Labrenzia sp. VG12: one gene and its partner. Each later gene encodes a partner of the first gene's protein in a complex. Links are inferred from orthologs where the notes say so. Each region holds a gene or a part of one and is shown on either strand. Other genes may lie near its edges. The genes, in order: CHH27_RS25440 and CHH27_RS15720.

What was found.
Region 2: the proteins of CHH27_RS25440 (region 1) and CHH27_RS15720 are in contact, whole or in part, in a solved structure (PDB 1A0O), measured with the Escherichia coli proteins. The link is inferred for Labrenzia sp. VG12 from one-to-one orthologs.

What each region holds. Positions count from the first base shown.
Region 1 is NZ_CP022529.1:5,508,456-5,523,011, reverse strand. Bases 2,739-5,504 are described here. They hold CHH27_RS25440 (response regulator), read right to left. Parts: upstream 4,431-5,504; coding sequence 4,047-4,430; downstream 2,739-4,046. Other genes in these bases: CHH27_RS25430 (hypothetical protein), read left to right, coding at 5,333-5,504; CHH27_RS25435 (MaoC family dehydratase), read left to right, coding at 4,683-5,129; CHH27_RS25445 (chemotaxis protein), read right to left, coding at 3,188-3,853; CHH27_RS25450 (efflux RND transporter permease subunit), read left to right, coding at 2,739-2,974. Outside these bases: more of CHH27_RS25450, read left to right, coding at 1-2,738; more of CHH27_RS25430, read left to right, coding at 5,505-6,727; CHH27_RS25425 (bifunctional riboflavin kinase/FAD synthetase), read left to right, coding at 6,933-7,931; CHH27_RS25420 (DMT family transporter), read left to right, coding at 7,928-8,869; CHH27_RS25415 (glycosyltransferase family 87 protein), read right to left, coding at 8,845-10,098; ileS (isoleucine--tRNA ligase), read left to right, coding at 10,483-13,443; lspA (signal peptidase II), read left to right, coding at 13,464-14,000; CHH27_RS25400 (hypothetical protein), read left to right, coding at 14,074-14,556. UniProt on the Escherichia coli protein: Involved in the transmission of sensory signals from the chemoreceptors to the flagellar motors.
Region 2 is NZ_CP022529.1:3,405,410-3,420,556, reverse strand. What follows is about bases 5,029-8,385. They hold CHH27_RS15720 (hybrid sensor histidine kinase/response regulator), read left to right. Parts: upstream 5,029-5,380; coding sequence 5,381-8,185; downstream 8,186-8,385. Other genes in these bases: CHH27_RS15715 (chemotaxis protein CheW), read left to right, coding at 8,188-8,385; chpT (histidine phosphotransferase ChpT), read left to right, coding at 5,029-5,246. In the rest of the region: CHH27_RS15760 (RluA family pseudouridine synthase), read right to left, coding at 1-204; CHH27_RS15755 (hypothetical protein), read left to right, coding at 203-559; CHH27_RS15745 (DeoR/GlpR family DNA-binding transcription regulator), read right to left, coding at 873-1,655; CHH27_RS15740 (hypothetical protein), read right to left, coding at 1,716-3,092; CHH27_RS15735 (DUF1134 domain-containing protein), read right to left, coding at 3,213-3,818; CHH27_RS15730 (YHS domain-containing (seleno)protein), read left to right, coding at 3,972-4,427; more of chpT, read left to right, coding at 4,602-5,028; more of CHH27_RS15715, read left to right, coding at 8,386-8,673; CHH27_RS15710 (PleD family two-component system response regulator), read left to right, coding at 8,712-9,077; CHH27_RS15705 (chemotaxis response regulator protein-glutamate methylesterase), read left to right, coding at 9,098-10,318; CHH27_RS15700 (protein-glutamate O-methyltransferase CheR), read left to right, coding at 10,315-11,199; CHH27_RS15695 (LytTR family DNA-binding domain-containing protein), read right to left, coding at 11,237-12,148; CHH27_RS15690 (MBL fold metallo-hydrolase), read left to right, coding at 12,444-13,412; CHH27_RS15685 (ABC transporter substrate-binding protein), read left to right, coding at 13,563-14,285; CHH27_RS15680 (hypothetical protein), read left to right, coding at 14,365-15,147. UniProt on the Escherichia coli protein: Involved in the transmission of sensory signals from the chemoreceptors to the flagellar motors. CheA is autophosphorylated; it can transfer its phosphate group to either CheB or CheY.

The DNA of each region.
Region 1 (14,556 bases):
GGGCGCCACGTCGGCTGATGTGGAGCGCACTGTCTGCCGGCGGATCGAAGATGCGCTGGATGGCATTGAAAATATTGACGAACTGACCTGCGACAGCCGGGAAAACCTGGCACTTGCCACAGTCCGGATCGTTGAAGGCAAGGACATCGACCAGCTGATGCTGGATGTGGATCGGGAGATCAACGCAATCTCTGACTTTCCCGATGGGGTCGAAGACCCGATCCTTGAGAAGAAGGGCCGGCTGAGCGACGCGGTCTCCGTTGTCATCACCGGGATTGAAGACAAACCTCAGCTGAAGAACTACGCCGAAGACGTCAAGGAGCGGATGCTGCAATTCGGCGGCATTCCGCAGGTAGAGGTGTCCGGCTTCTCTGACCGTCAGTTCCGGATCGAAGTGCGCGATGCCGCGGCCCGCGAGCTCGGACTGACGCTCTCCAAAATTGCCGATACCCTGTCGCGGCAGAACATCAACGCCCCATCCGGTGAAATCACCACATCCGGCGGTTCCATCCTGCTGCGGTTTGCAGACGAGCGCCTTGCCGCCGACGCCTATGCCTCCGTAATCGTCGCCTCTTCCGCACAGGGCGGGCAGATCAAGCTGGGCGATATCGCCACCATCACCGATCTCTTTGAAGATGAAGAGGTCGAGACCCGTCTGAACGGCCGGCTGGCGGCCGTGCTGGATATCTCCATGACACGCAGCGACGACCTCATCCAGGTGGTCGACCGCGTCAGGGCCTTTGCAGAGGAAGAAGAAGCCCGCGCAGCACCCGGCGTGACGCTGACCGTCATCAATGACGGCTCGATTGCGTTGAAGGACCGGCTCTGGATGCTGGTCAGCAATTCCGGTCAGGGCCTCGCACTTGTCGTGGCCGCCATGTGGATCTTCTTTGGTGGCCGCCAAGCCTTCTGGATCGGCATGGGGCTGCCGGTTTCCTTTCTGGGAGCCCTGGCGATCATGTCCCTCCTCGGCCTGACCATCAACATGCTGTCAATGGTCGCGCTCCTGATCGTGGTCGGCATCATGATGGACGATGCCATCGTGATTTCGGAAAATATCGCCACCAAGCGTCATCAGGGCCTGAATGCCCTTGAGGCCGCCGTTCAAGGCACGCTGCAGGTGGCGCCCGGCGTCTTTTCCTCGTTCCTCACGACCGCCGCCATCTTCGGTGCACTTGCCTTCATCAGCGGCGATCTGGGCGATCTCCTGAGGGTCATTCCGATTGTCATGCTGCTGGTGCTGATCATCTCGCTGATCGAGGCCTTCCTGATCCTGCCGAACCACCTGTCACATGCGGCGAAAGACAGGCCGAACCTTGTGACCCGCAAGGCTGAGGCCGGTGTCTCCTGGCTCCGGGAGCATGTCGTCGGCCCGTGCGCCACATGGTCCGTGCGCAACCGCTATTTCACGGTCGGGATCTCTATCATGCTGTTCCTGTCGACACTGGCACTGGTTGCCGGCGGCCTGGTGAAGTTTCAGGCCTTTCCGAATGTGGAAGGCGACCAGATCGAAGCGCGGATCGAATTGCCGGCAAGCGCGACGCTGCAAGACACGCGTCTGGTTGTCGCCGAGGCGGTCGCGGCTCTGGAGCGCATGGATGCGGCCCTGTCGCCACGCAATCCGGAAGGCGTATCGCTCCTGAACAACGTGCTGGTTCGCTTCAATGAAAACACGGATGCCGGCACGAATGGCGCCCATCTGGCAACGATCAATGTCGATCTGCTGGAAGGTGCAAAGCGGGATGCCGGCAACCAGGAGATCCTTAGCGGCTGGCGGCAGGAAATGTCACCGACCCTCGATGTCCGCCGGATCATCCTCGCCGAATCCAGCATCGGTCCTGCGGGCCGTGCGATCGAGTTGCGCCTGGCACATTCCGACCCGGCTGTTCTGGACAAGGCGTCCGCCGACCTGCAGACGTGGCTGAACGGCTATGAGGGTGTTTACAACATTTCCGACGACCTCAGCCTCGGCAAACCGGAACTCGCCCTCTCCCTGAAGGACGGCGCCGGCGCGGTCGGTCTCGATGCCAAGGAAATCGCCGACCAGCTGAAAGGGGCCTATAACGGCATCACAGCCGACGAAGTCCAGGTCGGGTCCGAAAGTTTCGAGGTTGACGTCCGCCTTGATGGCGTCGATCGCAACAGCCTCGGTGACCTGGAACTGTTCACCATCGAGACGCCTTCGGGCCACCGGGTCCCTCTCGGAACCGTTGCCAATGTCCTGTCTGACCGGAGCTACACGCGGATCAACCGGATTGACCGTGTTCCGACCGTGACGATCACCGGGGACGTGCTCCTCGGCATTGCCAATGCCAACGAAGTTGTCAGCGACACGCAGACCCGTTTCCTGCCGGAGTTGCTTGACCGCTATCCCGGCCTGGCCGCCTCGACGGAGGGCCAGAATGCGGAAGGCGCCAAGACCCAGGCCTCCATGGCAGCCGCGCTCGGTACCGGCCTGATTTTCGTCTTCATCCTGCTCAGTTTCCAGTTTCGCAGCTATACAGAGCCGGTCGTCGTCATGGTCCTGATCCCGTTTGCCCTGATCGGAGCAGTCTGGGGCCATCTCCTTCTGGGCATCGACTTTGCGCTGCCGAGCATGCTGGGCTTCATTTCGCTGGCCGGGATCGTGGTCAACGATTCCATCCTTCTGGTTCAGTTCATCAAGGATGAACACGCCCCGGACATGGAAAATGTCGCCGACATCGCACCGCTCGGCGCCAAGGCCCGGTTCCGCGCGATCCTCCTGACCTCGGTGACAACCATTGCCGGCATGTTGCCGCTGCTGTTCGAAACCAGCCCGCAGGCCCAGGTGCTGGTTCCGCTGGTGACGTCGATCTCCTTCGGTCTGATCGGCACCACCTTGATGATCGTGTTCGTGGTTCCGGCCTTCTACACCATCCTTGACGATTTCGGCCTGACGTCACTGGCGGCAGAGCGGCGGGCAAACCGGGAGGCCGTCGCGGAGGCGGGGTGAACCAAGTGGTGGCATCCCGGTTTGGCCCAGCCAGGACCGGGATCCGGTAGTCACTGACAACAGTTTTTCAGACGGCGAATGCCGGGCTTGCCGGGTCCCGGTCTTGACGCTGCCGCGTCAATCCGGGATGGCAACCGAAGGGACATTGCCAGACTCAAAAAAGGCTCCCGAACCGGAAGCCTTTTGAGCGTTTATCCTGTCTGTCGCCTGGGATCAGTCGAACAGCTTGTCGATATCCGCCTGGGCGTCGCCGAGCATGGCGTCGATGTCGTCCTGGGAAACCCCCTCGCCGGAATGCTGAGGACCGTGCAGGATCAGTTCGCGCTGACGGCGCTGCTCGTCGGTCTCTTCAAGCTCCGCTTCAAGATCTTCGGGAATGCGCAGATGCTCGATGAACGAGCTCACGCGTTCGTCGATATAGCGGAGGGTGCCGACGACCTTGGAAATGCGCTGACCGGTGATGTCCTGGAACGTACAGGCCTCGAAGATGCCGATCATCTTGTTGCTGACCAGTTCCTGATAGGCTTCCGGGTCGCTGGTGTCCGCGCCCATGATTTCCTCGGCCGCTTCCATGATGGTGTTGGTGGCCTCTTCCGTTGCCTCGACGATGGCGTCAAGTTCACGGCCGGCATCCGGGATCTTGTTCCCGGTCATGTCGTTCGCGCGCAATTGGGAGATTTCCTCCTTCATGCGCGTGATTTCCTTTGCGATCATCGTCAGCTCTTCGGTCACGGCCGGCTGAACGGTCGAAAGAAAATCATGCATGGAACCGGACATGACCTCTGCGAGATGCATCACGTCTGTGAGCGATACCTCGCCTTGCCGGTTCTTGTTTTCTTCGAGAAAGTCGATGACGCGGGCAATGTTTTCCTGTTTCATATTTGCCACCAGGTCGAGCCTTTCCATACGAGGCATCCTCCCAAAACGGTCCTCTGTTCGCGGACCGCTATAACTCCGCGGATGCGCTGACTCTGACCCGGCCTGCCTGCCCAGCAAGACCGTGCCGATCACTCACATCCGTCTGGCACCGGCGGAGGCGCGCCCCAACGCGGGCTCCGCCAAGTGCAAGATATTAGTCGGAGAAGACTGCCTCGATCTTGCCTTTCAGCGTCTGAGCGTTGAAGGGCTTCACGATGTAGTTGTTCACGCCGGCCTTCTTGGCGGCGATGACGTTCTCTGTCTTGGATTCAGCAGTCACCATGATGAACGGTGTCTTGCTGAGGCTGCCGTCGGCACGCACCTGCTTGAGCAGTTCGTAACCGGTCATCGGCTCCATATTCCAGTCGGAAATCACCAGGCCATAGCGGCGCTGCTTCATTTTTTCCAATGCTTCGGTGCCGTCCGCAGCATCATCGATGTCTTCGAAACCAAGTTGCTTGAGCAGGTTCCGGATGATGCGAATCATCGTTTTGTAGTCATCGACCACGAGGACCGGCATCTGAAGATCAAGGGCCATTGTCTACTCCATACTGTCAATTTGCGCGGCCCCTGGCCGTGGGCCGTTGGAACGCGTTATGACCTCGAAGGAGAGCGACACATTTATTTGTGTCCTCACCTCCCCACACTCAACGCAATTTACCCACCGCCCCTGAAAAGACCGTTAATAACAGGCGCTTTTTTTCTTCACCCAAAGCACAATTGCCAGAAATCCTTAGTACGCCTAGCGTCCGCGTTGCTTGAAAAACCCAAATTCAGGACGGAAAACGCAATGCTTGAGCTGCAAAAACTCTGTTTCGAGGATCTTTCGGTCGGAATGAGCGAAGAACTTGTCAAACACGTCAGTTCTTCAGATGTGGTCGGCTTCGCGGAAGTTTCCGGCGATCGGAACCCCATCCATCTTTCGGAACACTTTGCGGCCAGAACACCGTTCAAGACCCGGATCGCGCATGGCCTTTATACAGCCAGCCTGATTTCCGCCGTGCTCGGGACCCGGCTGCCAGGCCCGGGCGCGATCTATCTGTCCCAGACGCTCAACTTCAAGGCACCGGTGCGAATCGGTGACGACGTCACGGTGGTCGTGACCGTGGAAGAATTGATGGAACGCGGCAACCGGGCCCGCCTGTCCTGCATCTGCCGGGTCGAGGACACTGTCGTTCTGGAAGGCGAAGCCCTCGTCAAGGTGCCGAGCCGGGACGAGGACCGCTCCGGGCTCTAGCCTTCAATCGCATTTCGTGGATCATCCGTCGGTCAACGGGCGCTGAAGAGCGGTCCCTGCGGCTGAGACCTTCCGGAGCCCTACAACCCGCGCCACACCCATAAGTACATACCTTCTCAGAATCCCGCAAAAGTTGCTCGCGCCGCCGATCCATTGTTAAGTGTCGGGGACCGAAAATCGTCTCGCGTATTCTGGAGGGGGAAATGTCCGAGGCTGTTGCGGAAAACGGTGCGGCTGAAAACGGCCAGAAAAAACCCCGGAGCGGGCAAACGGCGTCAAACCTGGTGATCGGGATCTGGCTCGTGCTGCTCTATGTGGTAACGATCTCGATCTCGATCCTGATGCTGAGCAGTTATCAGATCCAGTCGCGCATCCAATATGTCAACATAAGCGATACGCGACTGTCGATCTGGCGGCTGATCGAACTGTCCAATGTCTATTCCGTTGAAAAGAACATCCTGGAGAACAGGCTGCAGGAACTGCAGCAAATGCAGGCGCGACTGGACGGTATTGTCGCAAGACGCATTGAGCTCGACGCTGAATACACCAAGATTTTCGACCCTTTCTACAAGGACATCAGGGCCTTCAAGTCGATCGTCGAAAACTCCTATGAGGGCTTTTCGTTCAAACCACTTCCGAAACACCATCTCAGTGTGAAGATCCTTTATACGGATGTCGCCCAGCAGCTGGAGGGCCTGACTCTCACCGAGGACCATCAGGCGATGCTCAAGGAGCTGGAGCAGCGTCAGAAGCGTGGTGATGACGTGTTCCGAAATCTGGGAGGAACAAAGCGCAATGAAGACGAGACACGCGCTGAAGTCAGTGAGTATAAATTCGCCCTGAAGACGATCTCGGACAAGATACGCGCCGGGGTCTATGGCACGATCAGCACCACGACGCCCTATGACGGTCTTGACGAAAACGAAAAATCTTTGCTCCAGGACGCTGTCTCGGAGTTCTCTTCCCTGAAGAACATTCTCTGGAAGCTGCCGTATAACCTGGCCATCATGCCGGCAGAGGTGCTTGTGCTGTTTCTGGTTCTCGCCATGGGGGTTCTTGGCAGCACGATCTTCATCACCCAGCTCTATTTCCGCAGAGACAAGTACCAGGGGAAATACGACGAACACCTGAATGCGGCCTTCTTCTTTTCTCGCCCCTGGTTCGGTGCAATCACGGCCTTGTCCATCTATGTGCTGGCCAAGGCCGGGGTTCTTTTTCTGACCGATCCCTCCACCCAGTCCGGCAGCGCGACACTCAGTCCCTTCTTCATTTCGTTCATCGCCATCATTTCTGGGCTCTTTTCCGAACAGGCGATCCAGGCCATCAAGACGGCTGCCGACAACTGGTTCAAGAACCAGGACCCGGACGCTGACCGCTGGGGTGTCGGTTTGGCCACGGTCATTGGCGAAAAACAGCGCGATACGGCCCAGTTCGCCGAGGCAAGCGGTGTGCCCCTTTCAACCGTGGAAGGCTGGATCTCGGAGAACAAGCCGGTCCCGCCGAGGATGCAGGACATCTTGAGCGTCTGGCTCGAAACGCCCTCCCGAAAGCTGTTCACGGACATTCCTCCACCGGCAACTGCGAAAGACGACGCATGACCAAGCGTCAGAGGGCTTGTCCTGCCCGTCCCCGAATTCCATCACAAATAACTTAGATTTCAGCTGGTCTTGACCTTTGACCGTCTTGGCGGCAGGTTCCTCGCCAGCTTTGGCGGGGCTGCAGATTGCCGCGCTTCGGTTCCCCCACCCGGTGGACTGGCCACGAATGCCGTCCCGGTCGATACATGGCGCAAGGGTTTGCTGCATGAGCCTCTCTGACACTTCCAGGTTCCTGGTTGCCGATAGCCTGGACAGCTTTCCAGCGGCGCTGAGGGGCGGAATCGTGGCGATCGGGAATTTCGACGGTGTTCACCGGGGGCATCGGGCCGTGCTGGACGCCGCCATGGGTCTTGGCCACGGCACGCACCACCCTGTTTTCGCGATGAGTTTCGAGCCGCACCCGCGCACGGTGTTCAATCCGGCCAGGCCGGTGTTCCGCCTGACGCCGCCGGACCAGAAAATCGGCATGCTGCGGGTCTGCGGCCTTGATGGCGCCTTGATCCTGCCTTTCACCAAAGACTTTGCCGGCATGGAAGCCAATGCCTTCGTTCAGAACATCCTGATCGACACGCTCGGCATTTCCCATGCGGTCACCGGATACGACTTCCATTTCGGCAAGGCCCGTCAGGGCACGCCGGACTACTTGCGGGCCGCCGGCGCCAATCACGGCTTTGGTGTCACTATCGTCCAGCGCGAAGAAGATGAAGGGGCGGAAGTGATCTCGTCCTCGCGCATACGGGACTGCCTTGCAGAAGGCGACATAGCGCAAGCCAACGGACTGCTTGGCTATCGCTGGTTTTTTGACGCGGACGTCCGTCATGGCGACAAGCGCGGCCGGGACCTCGGCTATCCGACGGCCAATCTGTCGCTTTCCGAGGACTGCCCGCTGAAACAGGGCATATACGCGGTCAAGGTCAAGGTCGGTGAGACCTGGCACGACGGTGTTGCCAGCTACGGCCGACGGCCGACCTTCGACAATGGCGCGGCGACGTTTGAAGTTCATCTCTTCGACTTTGCCGGTGATCTTTATGGTCGGACGCTGCGTGTGCACCTGATTGCGTATCTGCGCGGCGAGGAAAAATTCGACAGCGTTGACGCGCTTGTCGCGCAAATGGACCAGGACAGCGCCGAGGCCCGTGCTGCGCTTGCGGCCCTGCAGCCGATCTCCGAGATCGACACGCAGCTGCTGGACCTTGCTCCGTGACCACGGCCGGCACGTCCAGGACCATCGAACAGAATTCGCTCCTGGCGATCCTGCTGATGAGCTCTGCGATGCTCATCGTTCCGGTGATGGACATCATCGCCAAATACCTGTCGGCCGATCTTCCACCGCTTGAAGTGACGTTCGGCCGGTTCTTCTTCCAGTTCCTGATCTGTCTGGTCCTGGCGCTTGTCACGGGACAGATCACCCGCCTGCGCGGAACGCAGCCGCTGATCAACTACATGCGCGGCATCCTGCTGGCCGCCGCATCGCTCTGTTTCTTCACGGCGGTGAAGTTCATGTCGGTCGCCACCGCAATCTCGATCTTTTTCATCGAGCCGATGGTACTGACCATTCTGGCAGCGTTGATCCTGAAGGAACAGGTCGGCATTCGCCGGATCGGTGCCATTCTGGTCGGGCTTCTGGGGGCGATCGTTATCCTGCGGCCCAGTCTTGCCGAAATCGGCCTGGTCAGCCTGCTGCCCGTGGCGACTGCGTTCCTGTTTTCCTTCTACCTGCTGCTCAACAGACTTTATCCGGTCACCGACGGCCTGCTGACCATCCAGTTCAGCGCCGGACTGTCCGGCTCGCTGATGTTGGGCGCAGCCTTGCTGATCGGCAATGTCACGGGTCTCGACGGCCTTGCCTTTGTCATGCCGGATGCCACGCAACTCGGCCTTCTGGCGCTTATCGGACTGATTTCCTTTGCCGCCCACGGCCTTGTTGTTGCGGCCTTTCAGCGAGGAACCGCTAGCCTGCTGGCCCCTCTGCAATATATCGAGATCGTCAGTGCAACCTTGTTCGGTTATCTGGTGTTTGCCGATTTTCCGGACGGCCCGACCTGGTTCGGCATCGCGCTCATCATTGGCAGCGGTCTTTATATCGCCCACCGGGAACGCAAGCTGAAAAAGACGGTTCAGACGGCGGTGGCGGAGGTCTGACCTTCTGCGGCCACCGGTTTCATCCGCCGCAGTCCCATCCAGACGATCAACAGCGGCAGGAGCGGTGCGATCGGCAGGCCGAGCCAGACCGCAAACGGGCTGGTGGAGGCAGACAGAACGATCACCAGAGCCAATGCTGCCTTTTCATACGGCAGGAAGCCGGATTTCAGTCCTTCTCTGATCAGGAACGCACAGGGCACCACAAGAAGCGTCAGGTCGTATGACAGCGCGAACGGGGTTACCAGCAAGGCGCCTCCGACCAGCACCGGCGCCCGCACCGCCATCCGGTCGGAACGGCGCCAGGCGACCCAGACACAGACAAGGGCGGCAAGGCCAACGAGCACCTGGAGTGCCATCGCTGCCATATGAGACAGTCCGACAAGGCGCAAGCCCCCATAGACGGAGATCATCTTGCCCCATTCGACGCCGCCCAGTTCCATCATGGCCGAGGCAACCGGCGCCTGAAGCCAGAAGGCCTGCCAGACACCCAGCCCCAGAACCGCCGCGCTCAGTCCGGCAAATACCAGGGTGGTCACGGAAGCGCTGAGGAAGGTGCGCCAGTTCCAGCTGGCGATCAGGGCAATGGGCGCCAGGATGCCGAGCTGGGGCTTGATGGTCAGCAGCCCGAGTGCAATGCCAGCCAGGATCATCTTCTGGCGTTCAACACCGACCAGGAAAAAGCCGTAAAGCGCTGCCGTCAGCGCCGCGTTCTGGCCGTGAAAGGCGTTGTTGGCGCAAGCCGGGATGAGAATGAGACAGGCGGCCAGCAGCCATTTGCCGGTAATCATCCTGCAGGAGAGGCACAACAAGCCGGTTGTCAGCGCAACAAAGCCTGCGAAGGCAGCCTTGTAGGGCAGCAGTGCGAAGGCGCTTTGCAGCATCTGGAAAGTCGGCGGATAGAAAAAGCCGAAGACCGTATCCGAGCCGGTATAGGCGTTTTGAAGCGCAGCGAAATCCTTGGGACTGTAGGCCAGTTCCGGCGTGCCGTTCAGCACCAGTCCTCCGGCAAGCCAGAAGCTCAGATAATCCATCAACAACGTGCCGTTCGGTGCCCCATAGGTGTTTGGAATCACCAGCATCCAGGCAAGCCCGGCGGCGAAACCAATGGCCGAACACAAACACGCAAACCCGATCCGGTCCCAGGTAAACCATTCACCGTCCCGTGCCGCCCGGTGCCAGAGCCCGGGTGCCTGATGATGCCCGGTGGCAAGTTTTGAGGAAGTGGCCATGATCGTTTGCGTGTCCCGAGATCTCTGTTCGCCTTCTGAATGCCGCACAGACATTCATATTCGGTTACTCCTCCGCATTTTTCTGGAAGGGAAGAACAGGCGGTCACCAGGTCCCTGGCGCGCAAACCCGGATCGATTGCGCAAGAGATCTTTATTCAGCGGCAAAGTGCTGCTATGTCCCTTGCCATGCAACATCGGGACCTCATAGTCGCCACCAAGCCGGCGACCGCGATATCGCGAATTACTAGCCCGGCCTTCGGCTGACGCGACCAGCGCGGCGCCAGGGACCGGGATCTTCCTGCTTTCCGATTGCAGCCTTCCCTGAGGCCGGCAATCCCTTCCCTTTGAATGACGGGCCAGACGCCCGAACGGATCGACCTGACGATGACCGATACAGATAAACGCGACTATTCCGAAACGCTCAACCTGCCGCAGACGGATTTCCCGATGCGTGCGGGCCTGCCCAAGAAGGAGCCGGAAATCCTGGCCCGCTGGGAGCAGCTCGAGGTTTACAAGAAACTGCGCGAGCAGGGCAAAACCCGCGACAAATATGTCCTGCATGACGGCCCTCCCTATGCCAACGGCAACATCCATATCGGCCATGCGCTCAACAAGACGCTGAAGGACATCGTCACCCGCTCCATGCAGATGCTGGGGTATGAGAGCAACTATGTTCCCGGCTGGGACTGTCATGGTCTGCCGATCGAGTGGAAGATCGAGGAACAGTACCGCGCCAAGGGCAAGAACAAGGACGAAGTGCCGATCAACGAATTCCGCAAGGAATGCCGCGACTTCGCCGAACACTGGATCGACGTCCAGCGCAAGGAGTTCAAGCGCCTCGGCATCGAAGGCGACTGGGACAACCCGTATCTGACCATGCGCTTTGAAAGCGAAGCCGTCATCGCCAACGAGCTGATGAAGTTTGCCATGTCCGGGCAGCTCTACCGCGGCTCCAAGCCGGTGATGTGGTCGGTGGTCGAAAAGACCGCGCTGGCGGAAGCCGAGATCGAGTATCACGACCACAAGTCCGACATGATCTGGGTGAAGTTTCCGATCGAGAGCGCCGGCGGCAGCGACGAGGCGGCGGTCGAGGAACTTCTTGATTCCGCTGTTGTCATCTGGACAACCACCCCCTGGACAATCCCGGGCAACCGTGCCGTCTGTTTCTCCTCGAAGATCGCCTACTCGATCTATGAGGTTACCCAGGATGGCCTGCCGGACGACAACTGGGTGCAGAAGGGCGACAAGCTGATCCTGGCGGACGCGCTGGCCGACGACGTTTTCAAGAATGCCCGCATCACCGACTTCAACCGCCTGCGCGGTGTGACAGCGGACGAACTGGGCACCATGACCCTGGCGCATCCGCTGGCCGAACTTGATCTCGGCGGCTATGAGTTCGACGTTCCGCTCCTGGATGGCGACCACGTGACCGACGATGCAGGTACCGGCTTCGTGCACACGGCGCCTGGCCACGGCGCGGACGACTTTGAGATCTGGATGGCCAAACGGACCGATCTGGAAGCGCGCGGCATCAGCACTGCGATCCCGTTCACGGTCGCCGATGACGGCTTTTACACCAAGGACGCACCGGGCTTTGACGGCTTCGAGGTGATCACCCACAAGGGGGAAAAGGGCAAGGCCAACAAGGCGGTCATCGAACGGCTGAAAGAAGCCGGCAACCTGATCGGCCTTGGCCGCCTGACCCACTCCTATCCGCATTCCTGGCGGTCCAAGAAACCGGTGATCTTCCGCAACACGCCCCAGTGGTTCGTCTATATGGACAAGACCCTTGGCGGCGAAGGCGACACCTTGCGCACCCGCGCGCTGACCGCCATCGACGAAACCCGCTTCGTGCCGGGCAGCGGTCAGAACCGGTTGCGTTCCATGATCGAGAACCGCCCGGACTGGGTCCTGTCGCGCCAGCGCGCCTGGGGCGTGCCGATCACCGTCTTCATCCACAAGGAAACCGCCGAGATCCTGAAGGACGAAGCGGTCAACAAGCGCATCTTTGAAGCCTTCTCTGCCGAAGGCGCGGATGCCTGGTTCGAGGGTGGTGCCAAGGAACGGTTCCTTGGCAACGACTACAAGGCCGATGAGTGGGACATGGTCATGGACATCCTCGATGTCTGGTTCGACAGTGGCTCAACCCACGCTTTCGTGATGGAAGAACGCGAAGACCTGGCGCCGAAACGCAAGGTCGATGGCGGCAATGACTATGTGCTTTACCTGGAAGGTTCAGACCAGCATCGCGGCTGGTTCCATTCCTCGCTTCTGGAAAGCTGCGGCACGCGCGGTCGCGCGCCATATGATGCCGTGCTGACCCATGGTTTCACCATGGCCGAGGACGGACGCAAGATGTCCAAGTCCCTCGGAAACCAGGTGTTCCCGCAGGATATCATCAAGCAGTATGGCGCCGATATCCTGCGTCTCTGGGTGGCCTCGACGGACTATTGGGAAGACCAGCGCCTCGGCCAGGAAATCATCAAGACCAATGTTGATGCCTACCGGAAACTGCGCAACACCTTGCGCTGGATGCTCGGCTCCCTGGCCCATGCCAAAGGCGAGGACGTCGCCTATTCCGACATGCCGGAGCTGGAGCGCCTGATGCTTCACCGCCTGGCGGAGCTCGATACGCTCGTGCGGGAAGCCTACTGGGAGTTCGACTACAAGAAGATCACCCACCAGCTGTTCACCTTCATGACGGTGGAGCTGTCGGCCTTCTATTTCGACATCCGCAAGGACGCGCTCTACTGCGATGCCGCCTCATCCACACGCCGCAAGGCGTCGCTCTACGTGATCGACAAACTGTTCAATTGTCTCGTCACCTGGATGGCGCCGATGCTGCCCTTCACCATGGATGAGACCTGGACCTCCCGCTATGGCGACGCGGCCTGCGTCCACCTGGAACAGTTCCCGGCGGTCCCGGCTGAGTGGCGCGACGATGCGCTTGCGGCCAAGTGGGCAAAGATCAAGACGGTCCGCCGTGTGATCACAGGTGCCCTTGAAATCGAACGTCGCGAAAAGCGCATCGGATCGTCCCTGGAAGCCCATCCGGTGGTTCATGTCACCGATCCGGACCTGATGGCCGCGCTTGAAGGCAAGGACATGGCAGACATCGCCATCACCAGCCAGTTGACGCTGTCCGCGGATCCGGCCCCGGCCGGCGCCTTCACGCTGGAAGACACCAAGGGCGTGGCCGTCGTTCCGGCTCTGGCGGAAGGAACCAAGTGCGCCCGCTCCTGGAAAATCCTTCCAGACGTGGGCTCCGATCCGGACTATCCGGACGTAACCCCGCGTGATGCGGCTGCCCTCCGGGAGTGGGATGCAGCCCACGCAGCGGCATAAGACAAGGTGTGGCCAGCAGAATGACCGATGCGGATCAAGCCGGGCCTGCCGGAGCGAAACAGCCCCTTCTTTGGGGCCGTTTCAGCGGCTTAGTTCTGATCATTGCCCTGATCGGCCTTGTTCTGGACCAGGGCACGAAACTCTGGCTGGTTCAGGGTTTTGACCTGCAACGCAACGGCCCGGTCGAACTGTTGCCTGTTCTCGATATCGTTCTTGTCTGGAACAGGGGCATTTCTTACGGACTTTTTCAGCAGAACAGCGATCTCGGTCGCTGGCTGCTGGCCGGACTGACGGTTGTCGTGACGATCGGCCTTTGGGTCTGGTCCAGCCGCTGCACGTCGCGACTGGTCGCGCTGTCGCTCGCCCTGGTTATCGGTGGCGCGCTCGGCAACGGGGTCGACAGGCTGTTTCACGGGGCCGTGGTGGACTTCGTCCATTTTCATGTCGGCACATTCTCGTGGTATGTCTTCAACCTAGCGGATGTGTGGATCGTTGCGGGCGTGATCGGTCTCCTGTATGACAGTTTCACAAATGGTCCTAATTCAGCCGCAAAATAGCGGTTTAATGCTGGACTGACGGATTGCGGGCAGCAGGTTGCCGGCAAAAACATGTATTTTCGGGGAGTCTGCTGTGGCGCGGACGATGTTTGGTTTTGTGAAAAACGGTTTGGTTCTGGTCCTTCTGGCCGGGCTGGCTGCCTGTCAGGCCGCCGACGGCACAAGCCAGGCGCCGGATGTGGCGCTTGTCGACAGCGTCATGAAGGGCCTTGGCGCCGTTGATCCGAACGAGAAGCCGATCGACTACAAGCCACGCGCCCCACTCGCCATGCCGGCAGAGCCGGGCAAGTTGCCGGAGCCGGAAACAAATGTTGCCGGCGTGAATTCCGAAAACTGGCCCAAGCAGCGCGAGAACCAGGATCTCACCGAAATCCAGCAGCTTTATGCCAGCTCGGGTAAGGCAGGCAGCATGAACGCCGAGCCGTTGACCCCTGAACAGATGCGCGGTTTCAAGATCACCGGCGTTACCGGCACCGGTCGAGATCTTGAGGCAGAACGTCGTCAAGACGAGATCGACGAAGGCAGCAGACTGACACGCGCCGAGCAGCAGGCCGAG
Region 2 (15,147 bases), 2.1 Mb from region 1 along the record:
GACCCGGTATTTCGGCTCCACTATTTTCGCGCCGCCGACGGTGACGTCTCCTGACTTGATCAGAGACTGGATCCTGTTGCGGCTCAAGGCGTCCACATGCGCCGCCAACACCGCATCCAGCCGCTTGCCGGCATCGGCTGCATCAACTGTCAAACTGAAATCCTGGTCCAGCCCGGCCGGATCTTCGAGGGAATTGTCTGTCATGTCTCAACCTGAAAATCGTGCTGGAGGGCCAAGTGAGGCGCCGCTTGATCCGGAAGCCGAACGCATTCAGGCGAAATTGAAACGCCTTCTGTTCGGTTCGACCCTTGTCATGGTTTTGGGTCTTGTCGCTGTCTTTGCAGCAATTCTCTACAAGATCAATAGCGACGATGGCGTTCCCGTCGACGCGCAATTTGCTGCCACCGTCGCTGTCGGGGCCGACGCAGAGGTTCTGCAGGCCAATCTGTCGGACGGCTTGCTGCTGGTTCTGGTGCGCGAAGGCACCAAGACCGCATTGCTGCGCTTTGATCCTGTCACCGGCAAGCAACTGGGCCGCACCGATTTCGTGTCGCGGTAGGAGAACGGGATCCGCTGCGCGCACAAGGACTGTGAGAAATCGTGGGTCTTGTCAAAAAAATGAAAAATAGGGGTTGCGTCTTGGGCTGAGCAGCCGTATACGCACGGTCCTCGGCAAGAGGCTGATGCCTCCGAGTACCGCGCGCCCATCGTCTAGCGGTCTAGGACGCCGCCCTTTCACGGCGGAAACACGGGTTCGAGTCCCGTTGGGCGTGCCAACTTCTCCACAAGTTGAAAACAGATTTTGGACAGCCGGTGAACAGGTTGTCCACTGCCCTCGCGTTGACGCTATTCAATCGCAATGAAAGGGGGCGTCAGGCGGTTTCCTCGTGCGCCTGCAGGCCTGTCTCGATAAGCTTGACTTCAGCGTCTTCGGCAATTCTGGCAAAGCCCGGTGTCGGGCAATGGTCGGTGACGAAGGTGCTGACCTGCGACAGATGACCGACACGCACCGGAGCCGTGCGCTCGAACTTGGTACTGTCAGCGGCCAGGATGACGTGGCGGGCATTGTCCATGATGGTCTTGGTGACCTTGACTTCCCGGTAGTCATAGTCGAGCAGGGACCCGTCCGGGTCGATGGCAGAGGCGCCGATCACGGCAAAATCAACCTTGAACTGGCGCATGAAGTCCACGGCGGCCTCGCCGACGATGCCGCCGTCCGCATGACGCAGAACACCACCGGCAATGACGACCTCGATCTGGGAATAACCGCGCATCAGGCTGGCAACATTGATGTTGTTGGTGATGACCATCAGTCCGCGATGCTGCAGCAGTGCCTGGGCGACGGCTTCCGTCGTGGTGCCGATATTGATGAAGATCGACGCATTGTCCGGGATGAGTGCTGCAACCTGCTCGCCTATATCCGCCTTTTCCCGGCTGGAGATGATCCGGCGCGCTTCATAGCCGACATTTTCGATGCCGGAAGAGAGCAGGGCGCCGCCATGGGTCCTGGCGAGCAGACGCCGGTCGCAGAGTTCATTCAGATCCTTGCGGATCGTCTGCGGGCTGACGTCAAAACGCTTGGCAAGATCATCTACGCTGACCCGGCCAAGCTGGCGGGCAAGTTCCAGAATTGCATTGTGACGTTCGATCAGCATCTAGGTCTGCACCATCGGGCAATTATCGGTCTCACCACCTGAACGCCGTGCACGGCAAGGTCAAGCGACATCTTGTTTTTTCTGACTGGCCGTCTTGGCCTTGCGGGTCGATCCGGTGGCGCGCTTGGTCGAGGTCCCGGCATCGGCGGTGTCTGGGGCTGCGTTCGCCTTGGCCGTGTCTTTGCTGTTGTTGCGGCTGGAGGCGACAATGCGGCTGACAAGGGCTTCTGCCGCGGAGGCAATGTCCGCGGACTTGGCTGGCGACGCAGATGGTGCCGGTGCATCCGGGGCGGCATTGGCCACGGTGGCCTTTTTCGTCCGCTGGACTGACCTGGAACGGCTGCCGTTCACCTTGGCTTTTGGAGGTGTCGAACTTGCCGCAGTCTCGGCGGTATCAGCGCTGCTCTGCTCCAGGGGCTTTTTTTTCCTGGTGGCGGCGCGTTTCACAACGCGCTTGACGGCGACGGTATCGGCCGTGGAGATCCTGTCAGACAAGGCGCGGAAATCATCCCGCAACTGCCGCAATTCCTGCGCAGCGGCAAGGTCGTCGCGCAGCTTCCGGTTCTGGCCGTCGAGCCTGTCGAGCTTGCGCTGTTTTTCATGCAAGTCTGTCTGCTGGGCCGAAATCTCGGCAGTCAGTTGCTTCAGCTGCGTCTTGAGCTGTTCGTCAGGCGCTGTATCGCTGACACCAGCCGTTTCCAGCATCAACGACAGCCGGGTGACCTCGGCCTGTGCCGTGACATATTTGCTTTCGGTGTCGACCAGTTGAGCTTCAAGTTCGGCAAGGCGCGACTTGGTGCCATTCTGCAAGGAAGCTTCAACCTCGCTGGCGACCGTTGGTTCGTATTTGGCCAGTTTGGATTTGAGCGTCGCGACTTCGGCCTCCAGGCCGGTGATGGTTGCCAGTGCCATCGTGTCGGTGGCAGGCAGCCAGTCGTTGTCCGTATCCTGTTCCTTGTCCTTGGAAGGTGCTTCCTCAGAGGACGTCTCGGCAGCCGATGCCCAGCTTTCCGCCAGAGCCTTTTCGGACTCCGCCAGTTTTTCCTTCAGCGTCTTGATCTCGGCAGACAACATGTCGACGGCATGGTGTTCGCTGTCCTGTGCCGAGATCTTGGCTTCCAGTCCGGTAATCGCGTCCTGATGCGATTTCTGCAGCGCTTCGATCTCGGTGCGCAGGCGGGAGGCCTCAAGATGAAAACCGGCGGCTTTTTCGCGTTCCCGGTCGAGGCGCGTTTCCACGCGGGTGAGTTCGACGGCGTAGCGCGCCCGTTCCTGGTCCTGGGCGGCACGAACCTCGGCGTAGCTGGCCGGGTTGACGGCCCTGAGGGCTTCTTCGGTGAGACGGGCTGCGCGGCGATAGAATGCGGGCAGGATTGCCAAGCCGATCAGGCTGGCGGTGCAAAACCCCAGTGCCACATACATCGCTGCTTCAATCAAGTCCGGCTCCCGTTCAGGTGCGAGTTCCTTGCTTCATCATTAGACGAGTGCCGGTCGAACGCCAAGTCTCGTCATTTCCAAAGGTTCGGCATCGTCTTCACCTACAAACCTTGTACAAGCCTAGAACGGGTTCCAGGTCGGTTTGTCGGTGATCTTCAGATATCCCATGTTGATGCCGAGGCGCGCGCCGACACCGGCCCTCACGGGAACCAGCACGACTTCGTTCTTCAAGAGGACTGTCATGCCAACGCCGCCGACAAGGTACGCGGACCCGTTGACCCCGGCGAAGCGGTCATAGATCGAGTTCACGGTCGGCAGATTATAGACAAGCATCATGACCCGGGCGCCGTCTGCACCGAAATCCCAGCCGACGGACGGCCCCTGCCAGAACACCTTGTGATTGCCGGCATTGCGCGTGTAGAGGTGGCCCTCGCCGTAGCGCGCTCCGGCAATGAGGGCGCCGGACCCTTCTTCACCCAGAATGTAGCCGTTGGGTTCGCCGTAACGGGAGAAGGCCTTCTCGACAACCGAGGCGAGGCCGCCGGACACCGAGCCAAAAAACTGGTGGCCGGTCTTCACGATCTCGTCTTCGCCGTAGGTTGCACTGGGCGGAATGGGTTCGTTGCCCGAGCTCTGTGCATACGACAGGTTGGAAACGGCAAGCACACACAGGACGACGAGCGCGGCTGAGATCCGGGACGCGGCGCGCCACGATTTGAGTGCCATTCAAATTCTCCCAATTCCGTGTCCGGCGGACTGGCTGTTGCCGTCCGGTCAGACCGCAATGTTAAACTGATGCAATATCATGCTGATTCGCATGCTTTCTTGCACCTCACATAAGCCGAATCGATGAAAAGCTGGCCTGAAAAAAAGACAAGGATGTGTCTTTCCGCTGTTTTGACGCTGCTTTTGTGCGTTTTGGCGGGAAAAGGTCTTGCACGGCCCAAGGTCTTTGTCCCGGACCCTATCACCGGATATGCGATTGGCGGGCATGACCCGGTGAGCTTTTTCGTCGACGGACAGCCGCGCAAGGGCGAACGCGAGCATGCCTACCGATGGGGCGGTGCGGAATGGATCTTTGTCAACGAAGGCAATATGGCCGCCTTTGCCCGTGATCCGGAAGCCTACGCGCCGATGTTCGCCGGGTGCGGCGGTTATGCTCTTTCCGAAGGCTTCGCTACCGCCGGCAATCCCTTTATCTATGCTGTGGTCAACGGCCGGCTCGTGTTCTTTCACTCTGTGGTCAACCGCTTCCTGTTCGTTGTCAACGCGACCAGCCTCGTGAACGAAGCGCAGGACAACGCCGCCAGGGTCGGCTGCGTTCCCCTCCGTTAGAGCCTCAGGCCGTGCCGGAAATCAATTCGTCCAGGTAAACCGGGCAACTTTCATCTGGATGACCCGGATTGCAGCGCCGCATTGCCTTGGCAGCGGCTTGGCGGATGTGTAAATCTCAGGCGGATTACCGCGAATCAGTCCCTGCCGAGATCTTCAACAAGAGCCAACATCGCCATGTCTGCACTTAAAGAGCTTTCTTCTCTTGATCTGGCCGCTCTGGTGGCCAGCCGCGTCTGCCACGACATCATCTCTCCGGTGGGTGCCATAACCAACGGCCTTGAGGTGCTTGACGAGGAAGGGTCTGAGGACATGCGCGAATTCGCCATGGACCTCATTCGCAAAAGTGCACGACAGGCGTCAGCCAAGTTACAGTTCGCGCGGCTCGCGTTCGGCGCCGCCGGATCCGCCGGGGCGGAAATCGACCTGGGAGACGCGCAGGTCGTGGCAACAGGGTTTATGGAAAACGAAAAATCCGATCTAAATTGGCAACTGACCCGGCATCTCATGCCCAAGAACTACGTCAAGCTGCTGCTCAACCTGATCCTGATCGCAAACCAGTGCGTCCCGCGCGGCGGCGAAATCAAGGTTGAAATGGAGGGCGAGCCGCAGTCTCCGTCCTTTACGTTACACGCAAGTGGCCTGAACCCGCGCATTCCGCTGGGAATGAAGGAAACTCTTGGCGGAGAAGAGCCGGAACGCGTCGATGCGCATTCCGTACAGCCGATCTACACGCTGTTGCTTGCACGTGAAAGTGGCATGGTATTAACAATAGATAAACAAGAAGATCTGGTAAAAATTACAGCGCTTCCGACAGTGTAAACCGGCCTTTCAAAAGTCTCCGACCGCTTCAGCGTATCTTAACTGTTTGCCGTCAACCTAGCTCTCATGGACTTCTCGGTCCAGACATCCTTTTCGGGATGCGGAACCAGTAACAAGTCGGGTGAGAGCAGGCCATGGACGACCTCCTCAGGGAATTCATTACCGAGACGAACGAGAGTCTCGATGTTGTTGACGTTGAGCTCGTGAAATTCGAGCAGGAACCGAACAACGCTACTATTTTGGACAATATCTTCCGCCTGGTGCATACGATCAAAGGCACCTGCGGTTTCCTTGGCCTCCCCCGGCTTGAAGGCATAGCCCACGCTGCCGAAACGCTGATGGGCAAGTTCCGCGACGGTGCACCCGTCACGCAGGAAGCTGTGTCCCTTATTCTGATTTCGATCGACCAGATCAAAGATATTCTGGGCGAGCTGGAAGCAGCTGAAGGCGAAGAGCCGGAAGGCGATGACAGCGAACTGATCGGCAAGCTGGAAGAGATGTCCGCAAAGGCCGATGCGGCCATGGCGGGTGGCGGTGCCGAAGAGGAAGCTCCGGCTGAAGAGGTTGTTGCCGAAGCGCCCGCCGATGCGGAAGCCGAAGAAGAAGCTGTTTCAGTTCCGGATCAGGCTCTTGAACGGCCGCTGCGCCCGGGCGAAGTCTCGCTCGACGAGCTTGAGCGTGCCTTCCAGGAAACCGAAATCGAGGTAGAGGTCGCCGAAGCGGACCCGGTCGAGCTGGAAGAAGCTCACGAGGAGATCGAGGAACCGGAAGCCGAGCCGGCGCCTGCGCCGGCCCCCGCAGCTGCCGCACCGAAGGTGGAAGCAAAGGCAGAGGCCAAGGATCCGGAGAAGAAAAAGGCCGGCGGTGTCTCCAACCAGAGCATTCGCGTTGCCGTCGACACGCTTGAACACCTCATGACCATGGTGTCCGAACTCGTGCTGACCCGGAACCAGCTTCTGGAAATCGTGCGTCGGCACGAGGACAGTGAATTCAAGGTTCCGCTGCAACGCCTGTCGAACGTCACTGCCGAGCTCCAGGAAGGCGTCATGGCGACGCGCATGCAGCCGATCGGCAATGCCTGGCAGAAGTTGCCGCGCATCGTTCGCGACCTCAGCCAGGAACTGACCAAGCCGATCGATCTGGAAATGATCGGTGCAGACACCGAACTGGACCGCCAGGTCCTTGAAATGATCAAGGATCCGCTCACGCACATGGTCCGCAACTCTGCCGACCATGGCCTTGAGCGCCCGGAAGAACGCCGCGCTGCCGGCAAGCCGGAAAAAGGCACGATCACGCTCGCTGCCTATCATGAAGGCGGTCATATCATCATCGAAGTCCGCGACGATGGTAAGGGCATCGACGTTGACCGCGTGAAGGCGAAGGTCCTGGAGCGTGGCCTGGCGAGCGAAGCCGAAATCGAGAAGATGACGGATTCGCAGATCCACAAGTTCATCTTTGCGGCCGGTTTCTCCACAGCTGCCGAAGTGACCAGCGTTTCCGGCCGTGGCGTCGGCATGGATGTTGTGCGCAACAACATCGAGTTGATTGGCGGTACAGTCGATCTGCGCTCGCAGACCGGCAAGGGCTCCAGCTTCATCATCAAGATCCCGCTGACGCTGGCGATCGTGTCGACGCTGATTGTCGAGGCGAGCGGCGACCGCTTCGCGATCCCGCAGCTGTCGGTTGTCGAGCTGGTCCGTGTTCAGACCAATTCCGAACACCGGATCGAGCGGATCAAGGACACTCCGGTGCTGCGCTTGCGCAACAAGCTGCTGCCGCTCGTGCACCTGTCCCAGCTTCTCGGAATCTATGAAGGCGAGGACGTTGAGCAGGCAATTGATGCAGACAACGGTTTCATCGTTGTCATGCAGGTTGGCAGCCAGACATTCGGCGTTGTTGTCGACGGTGTCTTCCATACGGAGGAAATCGTGGTCAAGCCGATGTCGACGATGCTGCGTGCACTCGACATGTTCTCCGGAAACACAATCCTGGGTGACGGCTCGGTGATCATGATCATCGATCCGAACGGTATCGCCAGCGCCATGGCAAGCCATGCGTCCAGCGCGGTTGCAGAGAACCAGGAAGACGAACAAGAGGATCTGCAGCGCAAGGCCATGACCGGTCAGAACGCCATTTCGCTTCTGCTGTTCCGTGCCGGTGCACCGGAACCGAAGGCCGTCCCGCTGTCGCTGGTCACGCGTCTGGAAGAGTTCGAGGTTTCGAAGATCGAGCGCTCCAACGGCCGCGACCTGGTCCAGTATCGCGGTGCACTGATGCCGCTGGTCTATGTCAACGAGGGCGATTGCCACAAGACGGAGGGCACGCAGCCGATGCTGGTCTTCTCCGACGCCGGCCGCTCCATGGGTCTGGTGGTGGACGAGATCGTCGACATCGTCGAGGATCGCATGAACATCGAGGTCGGTTCGGAACGTCCGGGCATTCTCGGCTCCGCCGTTGTCAAGGAACGCGCTACGGAAATCATCGATCTCGGCTATTACCTGCCGCAGGCCTTTGAAGACTGGTTCATGCGCAAGGAGATGGACATAGAGGCCCTGACGAAGAAGGTTCTCTTCGTCGACGACTCGGCCTTCTTCCGCAACATGCTGACCCCGGTCCTGAAAGCAGCCGGTTACGATGTGACGACCTGTACCGGTCCGCAGCAGGCCTTCGAACTGCTGGAAAACGGCGACAAGTTCCACGCGATTGTCAGCGACATTGAAATGCCGGAGATCAACGGCTTCGAGTTCTGTGAATCGCTGCGCCGTGATCCGCGGTTCCGCAATATTCCGATGCTGGCCTTGTCGTCCCTGGTGACGCCGGCCTCCATCGAACGCGGCCGCCAGGCAGGTTTTGACGACTATGTCGCCAAGTTCGACCGGCCCGGCCTGATCGCCGCCCTCAAAGATGTCTTCTCAGGTGAAATGGGAGCTGCAGCATGAGTATGCTGGAACACAAACTTCCTGACGATCAAACAGCTGCAAGCGACATGATCCAGTATGTGACGGTCGTCATCGGCGGGCAGCTGTTCGGTTTGCCGATCTCCCAGGTCCATGACGTGTTTGTGCCCGAGAGCGTGACACGGGTGCCGATGTCGGCACCGGAAGTGGCGGGCGTGCTCAACTTGCGTGGCCGGATCGTTACCGCGATCAACATGCGCCGGCGTCTGCACTTGCCTCCGCTGGAGGAAGGGCAGATGATGGCAGTCGGCATCGAGTACAAGCAGGAAAGCTACGGCCTGGTGATTGACACCGTCGGCGAAGTTCTGACCCTGCCATCCGCCTCGGCAGAGCCCAACCCGTCGAACCTGGATCGACGTTGGGCCGAAATTTCCGGCGGAGTGCACCGGCTGGACGGCCAGCTGATGGTCATTCTCGATGTGGACCGACTGCTTGGCGCGATGTTCACCGAACCAATGGCTGCAGCATAAGTAGGCCGACAACGGCCGTCTAAGTGGAGTTACACCTTATGAAACAGTGCCTTGTAGTCGATGACTCCAGTGTCATCCGTAAGGTCGCCCGCCGCATCCTGGAGGACATGAACTTCGAGATCACCGAAGCCGAAGATGGCCAGCAGGCGCTTGACGAATGTCGCAAGACCATGCCGGATGCCATTCTTCTGGACTGGAACATGCCTGTCATGGATGGTCTTGAGTTCCTGACCAGCCTTCGGGCGGAAGAGGGCGGAGAGAATCCGATCGTCGTCTTTTGTACCACGGAAAACGACGTTGCTCACATCGCGCGTGCCATTCGTGCGGGAGCCAATGAATACATAATGAAACCGTTCGACCGTGAAATTGTCGAAGCGAAGTTTCAGGAAGTCGGTCTCATCTAGTCTCGAGTTGGGCAGTCTCTATGGCGTTTGCGCAGAGAAACATAACAGCGGGCACGAGTCCGGGCAGCGATCCCATCAAGGTCATGGTCGTCGATGACGCAGTCGTCATTCGCGGCCTTCTGACTCGCTGGCTCGGAGAAGACAAAAGTCTGAAAGTCGTCAGCTCGCAACGCAACGGCAAGCTTGCCGTCGAGGATATCGAAAAAAGCAATCCTGACGTTGTTGTTCTGGACATCGAGATGCCGGAAATGGACGGCATGACGGCCTTGCCGCTCATGCTTGCCAAGAAGCGGGATCTTGTCGTCATCATGGCGTCGACGTTGACCCGCCGGAACGCGGAAATCAGTCTCAAGGCCCTGTCGCTCGGTGCAGCGGACTATGTGCCAAAACCGGAATCGACGTCCGAAGTCACGACGTCGATCGACTTCCGGCGCGAGCTGGTCGAGAAGGTGAAGGCACTTGGTTCCCGGGCGATCCGCATGCGCGGTCCGGCGCGGACCATGCGGGCGGAGACCAACGCCGGCCGCACGGCACAGCCGGTCAGGCCCGTCACGGCCCGCCCGACCACGGATACACGTGCAAGCTTTCGCGGGGCTGCCCAGCCGGCCGCTGCAGCGACAGACGCGAAATTCAAGACAAAGCCTTATTCCTCGGCGCGTCCGCGTATCCTGGCGATCGGCTCCTCGACCGGCGGTCCACAGGCACTGCAGGAAGTGATGAAAGAAGTCGGGACTGCGATGAATGACGTCCCGGTCGTCATCACCCAGCACATGCCGCCGACCTTCACCGCTATTCTGGCCGAGCATATGGGCAAAGCCGCCCTGCGGCCGGCCAAGGAGGGCGAAGACGGCGAAGTGCTGAAGCCCGGCAACATCTATGTTGCGCCTGGCGGCAAGCACATGGTCCTGGAAAAGGATGCCGGCGCGGTCAAGATCCGCCTCACGGACGGACCACCGGTGAATTTCTGCAAGCCGGCCGTTGATCCGCTGTTCGACAGCGTGGCCAAGGTCTATGGCTCGGCCAGCCTCGGCGTTATCCTGACGGGCATGGGCCATGACGGTGCCGACGGCGTCCGGACAATTGCGGCTGGTGGCGGCAGTGTCATCACGCAGGACGAGGCCACAAGCGTTGTCTGGGGCATGCCGGGGGCGGCTGCCCAGACCGGTGTGTGCAGCGACATATTACCCTTGAAGCAGATCGGACCGAAGATCTCGCGCGTTCTGAAGGGGAACACAAGATGACCCCAAGCGAGTTCGAATTCCTGAAGAACTTCCTGAAGACGAAGTCCGGCCTGGTTCTGTCCAATGACAAGCAGTATCTGGTGGAAAGCCGTCTCCTGCCGATTGCCCGAAGCGCCAAGCTGGAAACGCTGAGTGCGGTGATCCAGAAACTGCAGCGGGGCGGTGACCGCGCACTGGAAACGGATGTCATCGAAGCGATGACGACCAACGAGTCGTTCTTCTTCCGCGACAAGACGCCGTTCGACCATTTCAAGGACACCATGCTGCCGGCGCTTCTGGAAAGCCGGGCGACACGCAAGCAGCTAAAAATCTGGTGTGCTGCGGCTTCGACCGGCCAGGAACCCTATTCACTGGCAATCTGCCTCAAGGAGGCTGCTGCCAAAATGGGTGGCTGGCGGACCCGGATCCTGGGCACCGACCTTAGCCAGGAAGTGCTCGAAAAGGCCAAGACCGGTCTCTACAGCCAGTTCGAAGTGCAGCGCGGTTTGCCGATCCAGATGCTGCTCAAGTATTTTGAGCAGAAGGGCGACATGTGGCAGATCAATGCCAGCATGCGGGCGATGATCGAATGGAAGAAGCTCAACCTCCTGGAAAGCTTCACACATCTTGGCGAATTCGACATCATTTTCTGCCGCAACGTGCTGATCTATTTCGATCAGGCAACCAAAACCGAGATCCTTGGGCGTCTTGCGAAGTCCATGCCGGATGACGGCTTCCTGGTACTGGGGGCTGCCGAGACGGTGGTGGGATTGACGGATGCGTTCAAGCCGGTCTCCGGCAAGCGCGGGCTGTTTCAGAAGAAGCAGGCCTTGCAGTCAAGCACAGGCACCATCGCCAGCCCACGTCTGGCTGTTGGGGCTGCGGGCGGCCTGCAGCGCTGACATCGGCGGACAATTGACAAGAACCATATCAGGGCGGTCAGGAGACCGCCCTTTTTGCATTGATAGCTTCCTCCGACAGCCACGCGCGCACGGCAGAGGCAAATTTTCGACTGACGGGAACCCTTGTGCCATCTCTGAGTGAGAGGAACTGACGACCTCCCTCCCGGAAGAGAGCGTTCACGGCCGCATAGGCGACCCAATGGCTCCTGTGCACCTGCATGCCGAGTTCCGCGGGAAGTTCAGCGACGATGTCGTTGAAGCGATAAAGCAGCATCTGGGTATCGCTCTGACTGACCAGGCGCACATAATGTTCCTGCGCTTCGATGCGTACCAGCGCGCCTGACAGCGGCCGTTCAAGATGGCGCTGGTATCCCGTAGTGCCGGTCTCTTCGAGCTCCTGCCGTGGGAGCGCTGCTGGAGGGTGAACCATCTCTGTTTCCGCAAACGGGGCAGGTTGAGTCTCGACTGGCTCAGTGGGCGGCTTCACTGGTTCCTCTGCGCGGCTGAAATCCGGCAGAAGGCGGGGTGCGGACAGCAACAGACAGAGCGCCAGATGATTGTCCGACAGGTATACGAGTTCGCGCAGGAACGACCCAACATGCGTTGCTCCTGCCATTGGAACAGGTGATGCCGTCATCCCGACGGTGCCGTCGAGTTCCGGAAGACCCAGGATCAGGTCAAGAGCAGTAATGGAAAGAACGAACGGAACAAGACTGACCAGCGCGGCAAAGGCGCAGGTGAGAAACGGACGCACCTGCAGGCCGGGCAGGCGGCCGATGAGGTCAGCAAATGCAAGGAAAAGGGTGGCCTCGATCAAGACACGGCCTGTCCAGTATCCGTAAACGGCTGCCAATGACCAGTCTGCGGGACGCCCGATCTGGTTTGCCGCGAGCAGCAGTGCTGCCGCCACAGCAAGGAACAGAACTTGGGTCGACTGGGTGCGTGTCATCGCGCTGATCTCGGGTCAAAGATGCCCTGAAGTATGGCGCAATGGGCCGGTCATTCAAGAAGCATGAAATAGTCGTCATGCAACGCCTTGAATTTATTATTATTTATTTGACGGAGTGTCGTTGAAGAAATCACGTATTTTCAAACGGTTCACGAAACGGTGTCTTTTCTTTTGGCTGCGCCGCGACAAGTTAAATCGGTCAGTTTTGCGACGAATAGCCATGCACAGGGCCCCATCCCCGGCTGTCGCAAGGAGAGCGAGGCTCCCGACATATTGAAATCGATCGGAGATACCTATGGACGTTAAAGTGGAATTGTCGCGCCGTGCTGCGCTTCTTGGTGCCGGTGGCGCCCTTGCAGGAGCAGGACTTGTGTCCGCGTCGCCTGTGCTGGCGGCCACCGAAAAACAGGGCGCGATGACGGCACCGGTCGCTCGATATGCGGTTGGTGGCTTTGAGGTGAATACGCTTCTCGACGGAGCCGTGACCGTGGGCGAACCGCAAAAGACGTTTGGCATGAATGTCGATGCGGACACGTTCGCGGCAGCTTCGGCCGACAATTTCATACCGGCGGACACCTTCAAGGCTTTCTTCACGCCGACACTCGTCAATACCGGCAAGGAACTGGTACTGTTCGACACCGGGGTTGGCGAAGGCGGTCGTCCGGCGCGCGGCAACATGCGTGCCGCTCTGGAAAGCGCGGGCTACACACCGGAGCAGGTTGATGTGGTCGTGATCACGCATATGCACCCGGACCATATCGGGGGTCTCATGGAAGGCGGCGCGCCGGCGTTCCCGAACGCACGCTATGTCATTGCACAGAAGGAATACGACTTCTGGGCGGGCATGGACCCGGAGGCCAACGGCGTCACCAAACTGATGGCGAAAAACGTCAGGCCGCTTGCCGAAAAGATGACCTTCCTCGGCGACGGCGGCAGTGTCGTGTCCGGTATCACCGCCATGGCTGCCAACGGTCATACGCCGGGCCATACCGTCTACATGCTGGAAGACGGTGGCAAGCAGTTGCTGTTGGCGGCCGATCTCGCAAACCACTATGTCTGGTCGCTTGCCCATCCGGGGTGGGAGGTTCGCTTCGACATGGACAAGGAAGCTGCAGCCGCGACACGGAAAACCGTGCTGGGCATGCTGGCTTCGGAAAAGGTTCCCTTCGTGGGCTACCACATGCCTTTCCCGGCGGTTGGCTATGTCGCTACACAGGGAGACGGGTTCCGGTATGTGCCGGCGTCCTACCAGTTGAGCCTCTGACGGGATGCGGATTCGGAGCGTCGCGGGACACCGGCCCGCGGCGATCCAACAGTCTATGGCACCCAACCGTTCCCGGCCTTTCAGAAAGATTAGGAAATTCTGGTAGTCTGGCCTGACAATCCTTGAGGTTTGTGCAGGAGGTCGTGAAGCATGGCCTGGCGTGTTTCGACAATTGCCATCTGGCTGATGACATCTCTCGGCCAGTTGACAGCTGCCAGTGACCTCGAGGCAGCTGATCTTCGCGTGTATATCGAAGAGTTTGCTCCTCTAAGCTATACGGCAGAAGACGGCTCCCTGCAGGGAGAGGCGATAGAGCTCTTCACCCGGATGGCCAACCGGGCAAGCCTCTCGTTTGAATTCGAAATGATGCCCTTTAGCCGCGGCTATCTGAATGTCCGGTCTAACGCAGATGCCTGCCACCTATCGGTCTGGAAAACCGCGGAACGCGAGGCCCTTTTTAGCTGGGTGGGACCGCTTTATACAGACGGACTTGCATTTTTTGCGCTCAAGGAGGCCGGGCTGAAGCTGACGAGCGTTGAGGACAGTTTCGACTATACGACGGGAACGGCACTTGGCTGGGCGACCACGCAGAAGCTGCAAGCGGCCGGACACCCCAAACTGTCGGTGGTCGAGGACAATCAGCTGAATGCCAATCTTCTTGCAATGGGCCGGATCGATCTCTGGATCGGCGGGCTGATCACGTCTCCCTATCTTGCGCGGCAGGAAGGCATTGATGTCGAACCCGTCCTTTTGCTGGAACAAGTCGATCTGTCGATCGCCTGCAATCCGCAAGTTGGTGAGGACAAGATAGATCGTCTGCAGGCAGCTCTCGATGCCCTGCGGACGGAGGAGAATGAGCAGAGTGACGGTTGAGCGCATCAAGGTCAGTCTGTCCCGATGAAAGTGACACGAAACTGTGCGACCTTCCTGTCGTTGATACGGGGAGGCGATGATGTCGGAACACGTTTATCAAGCCATCTGGTCGGAAGACGACCACCGGTTTTCGGTCAGTGCACGACAGGATGATGGCAACTTTGCCGACCCCGGTGCCGATATCCTTCTGGATGAGCAGGTCAAGGCACGGGGCAGCCGACAGATCGACCTGGCAACCAATCCACTGTTTCACCGCGTCAATTTCGAGAAGCTGGAAGAAAGCTCCCTCTACCGGAGTTTCATCGCGCTTCTGGACAATTATGCAGTTCATTTCCGGGATCCGGAACTCCTGTCCCCGGCGGAAGTCTCGGAAATCGAAACCTTCCTTGATCTCGTTCTGGCCAGACGGTCGATGCAGATCGCCTACGAATACATTGCATCCGACCTGGTGCCTAATCTGCCGCCGGACCAGTTCCGCAGGGACCTGGAGCAGATCTGGTTTCAGGTCTATACCAACTTCTATCGCGGAAAATCGACCCACTACTGCACCGGCTTCGAACATGTGTTCGTCGGCGAGGGGAAGTATACGAAAAACGCCAACGGGGTGACGGAAAAGGGCAAGATCTCAGGGTATCACTCCTGGGTGAAATTTGCCCTCGACGAGGTGAACGGCCGCGTCGACTATCTTGGTTACAAATACGATCTGGGCGGTCCGGGCCCAGGCAACCCGCATGTGGTGACATTGCAGATGCTGTGGAACCACATGGACATGCGCGGCAGGCTCGTCGCGGAACTCTTCAAGAAAAAGGGTGGATTTTTTGTTGGCTGCAGCCCCGCCTGCGAAATGGCACTTGCGACGCTG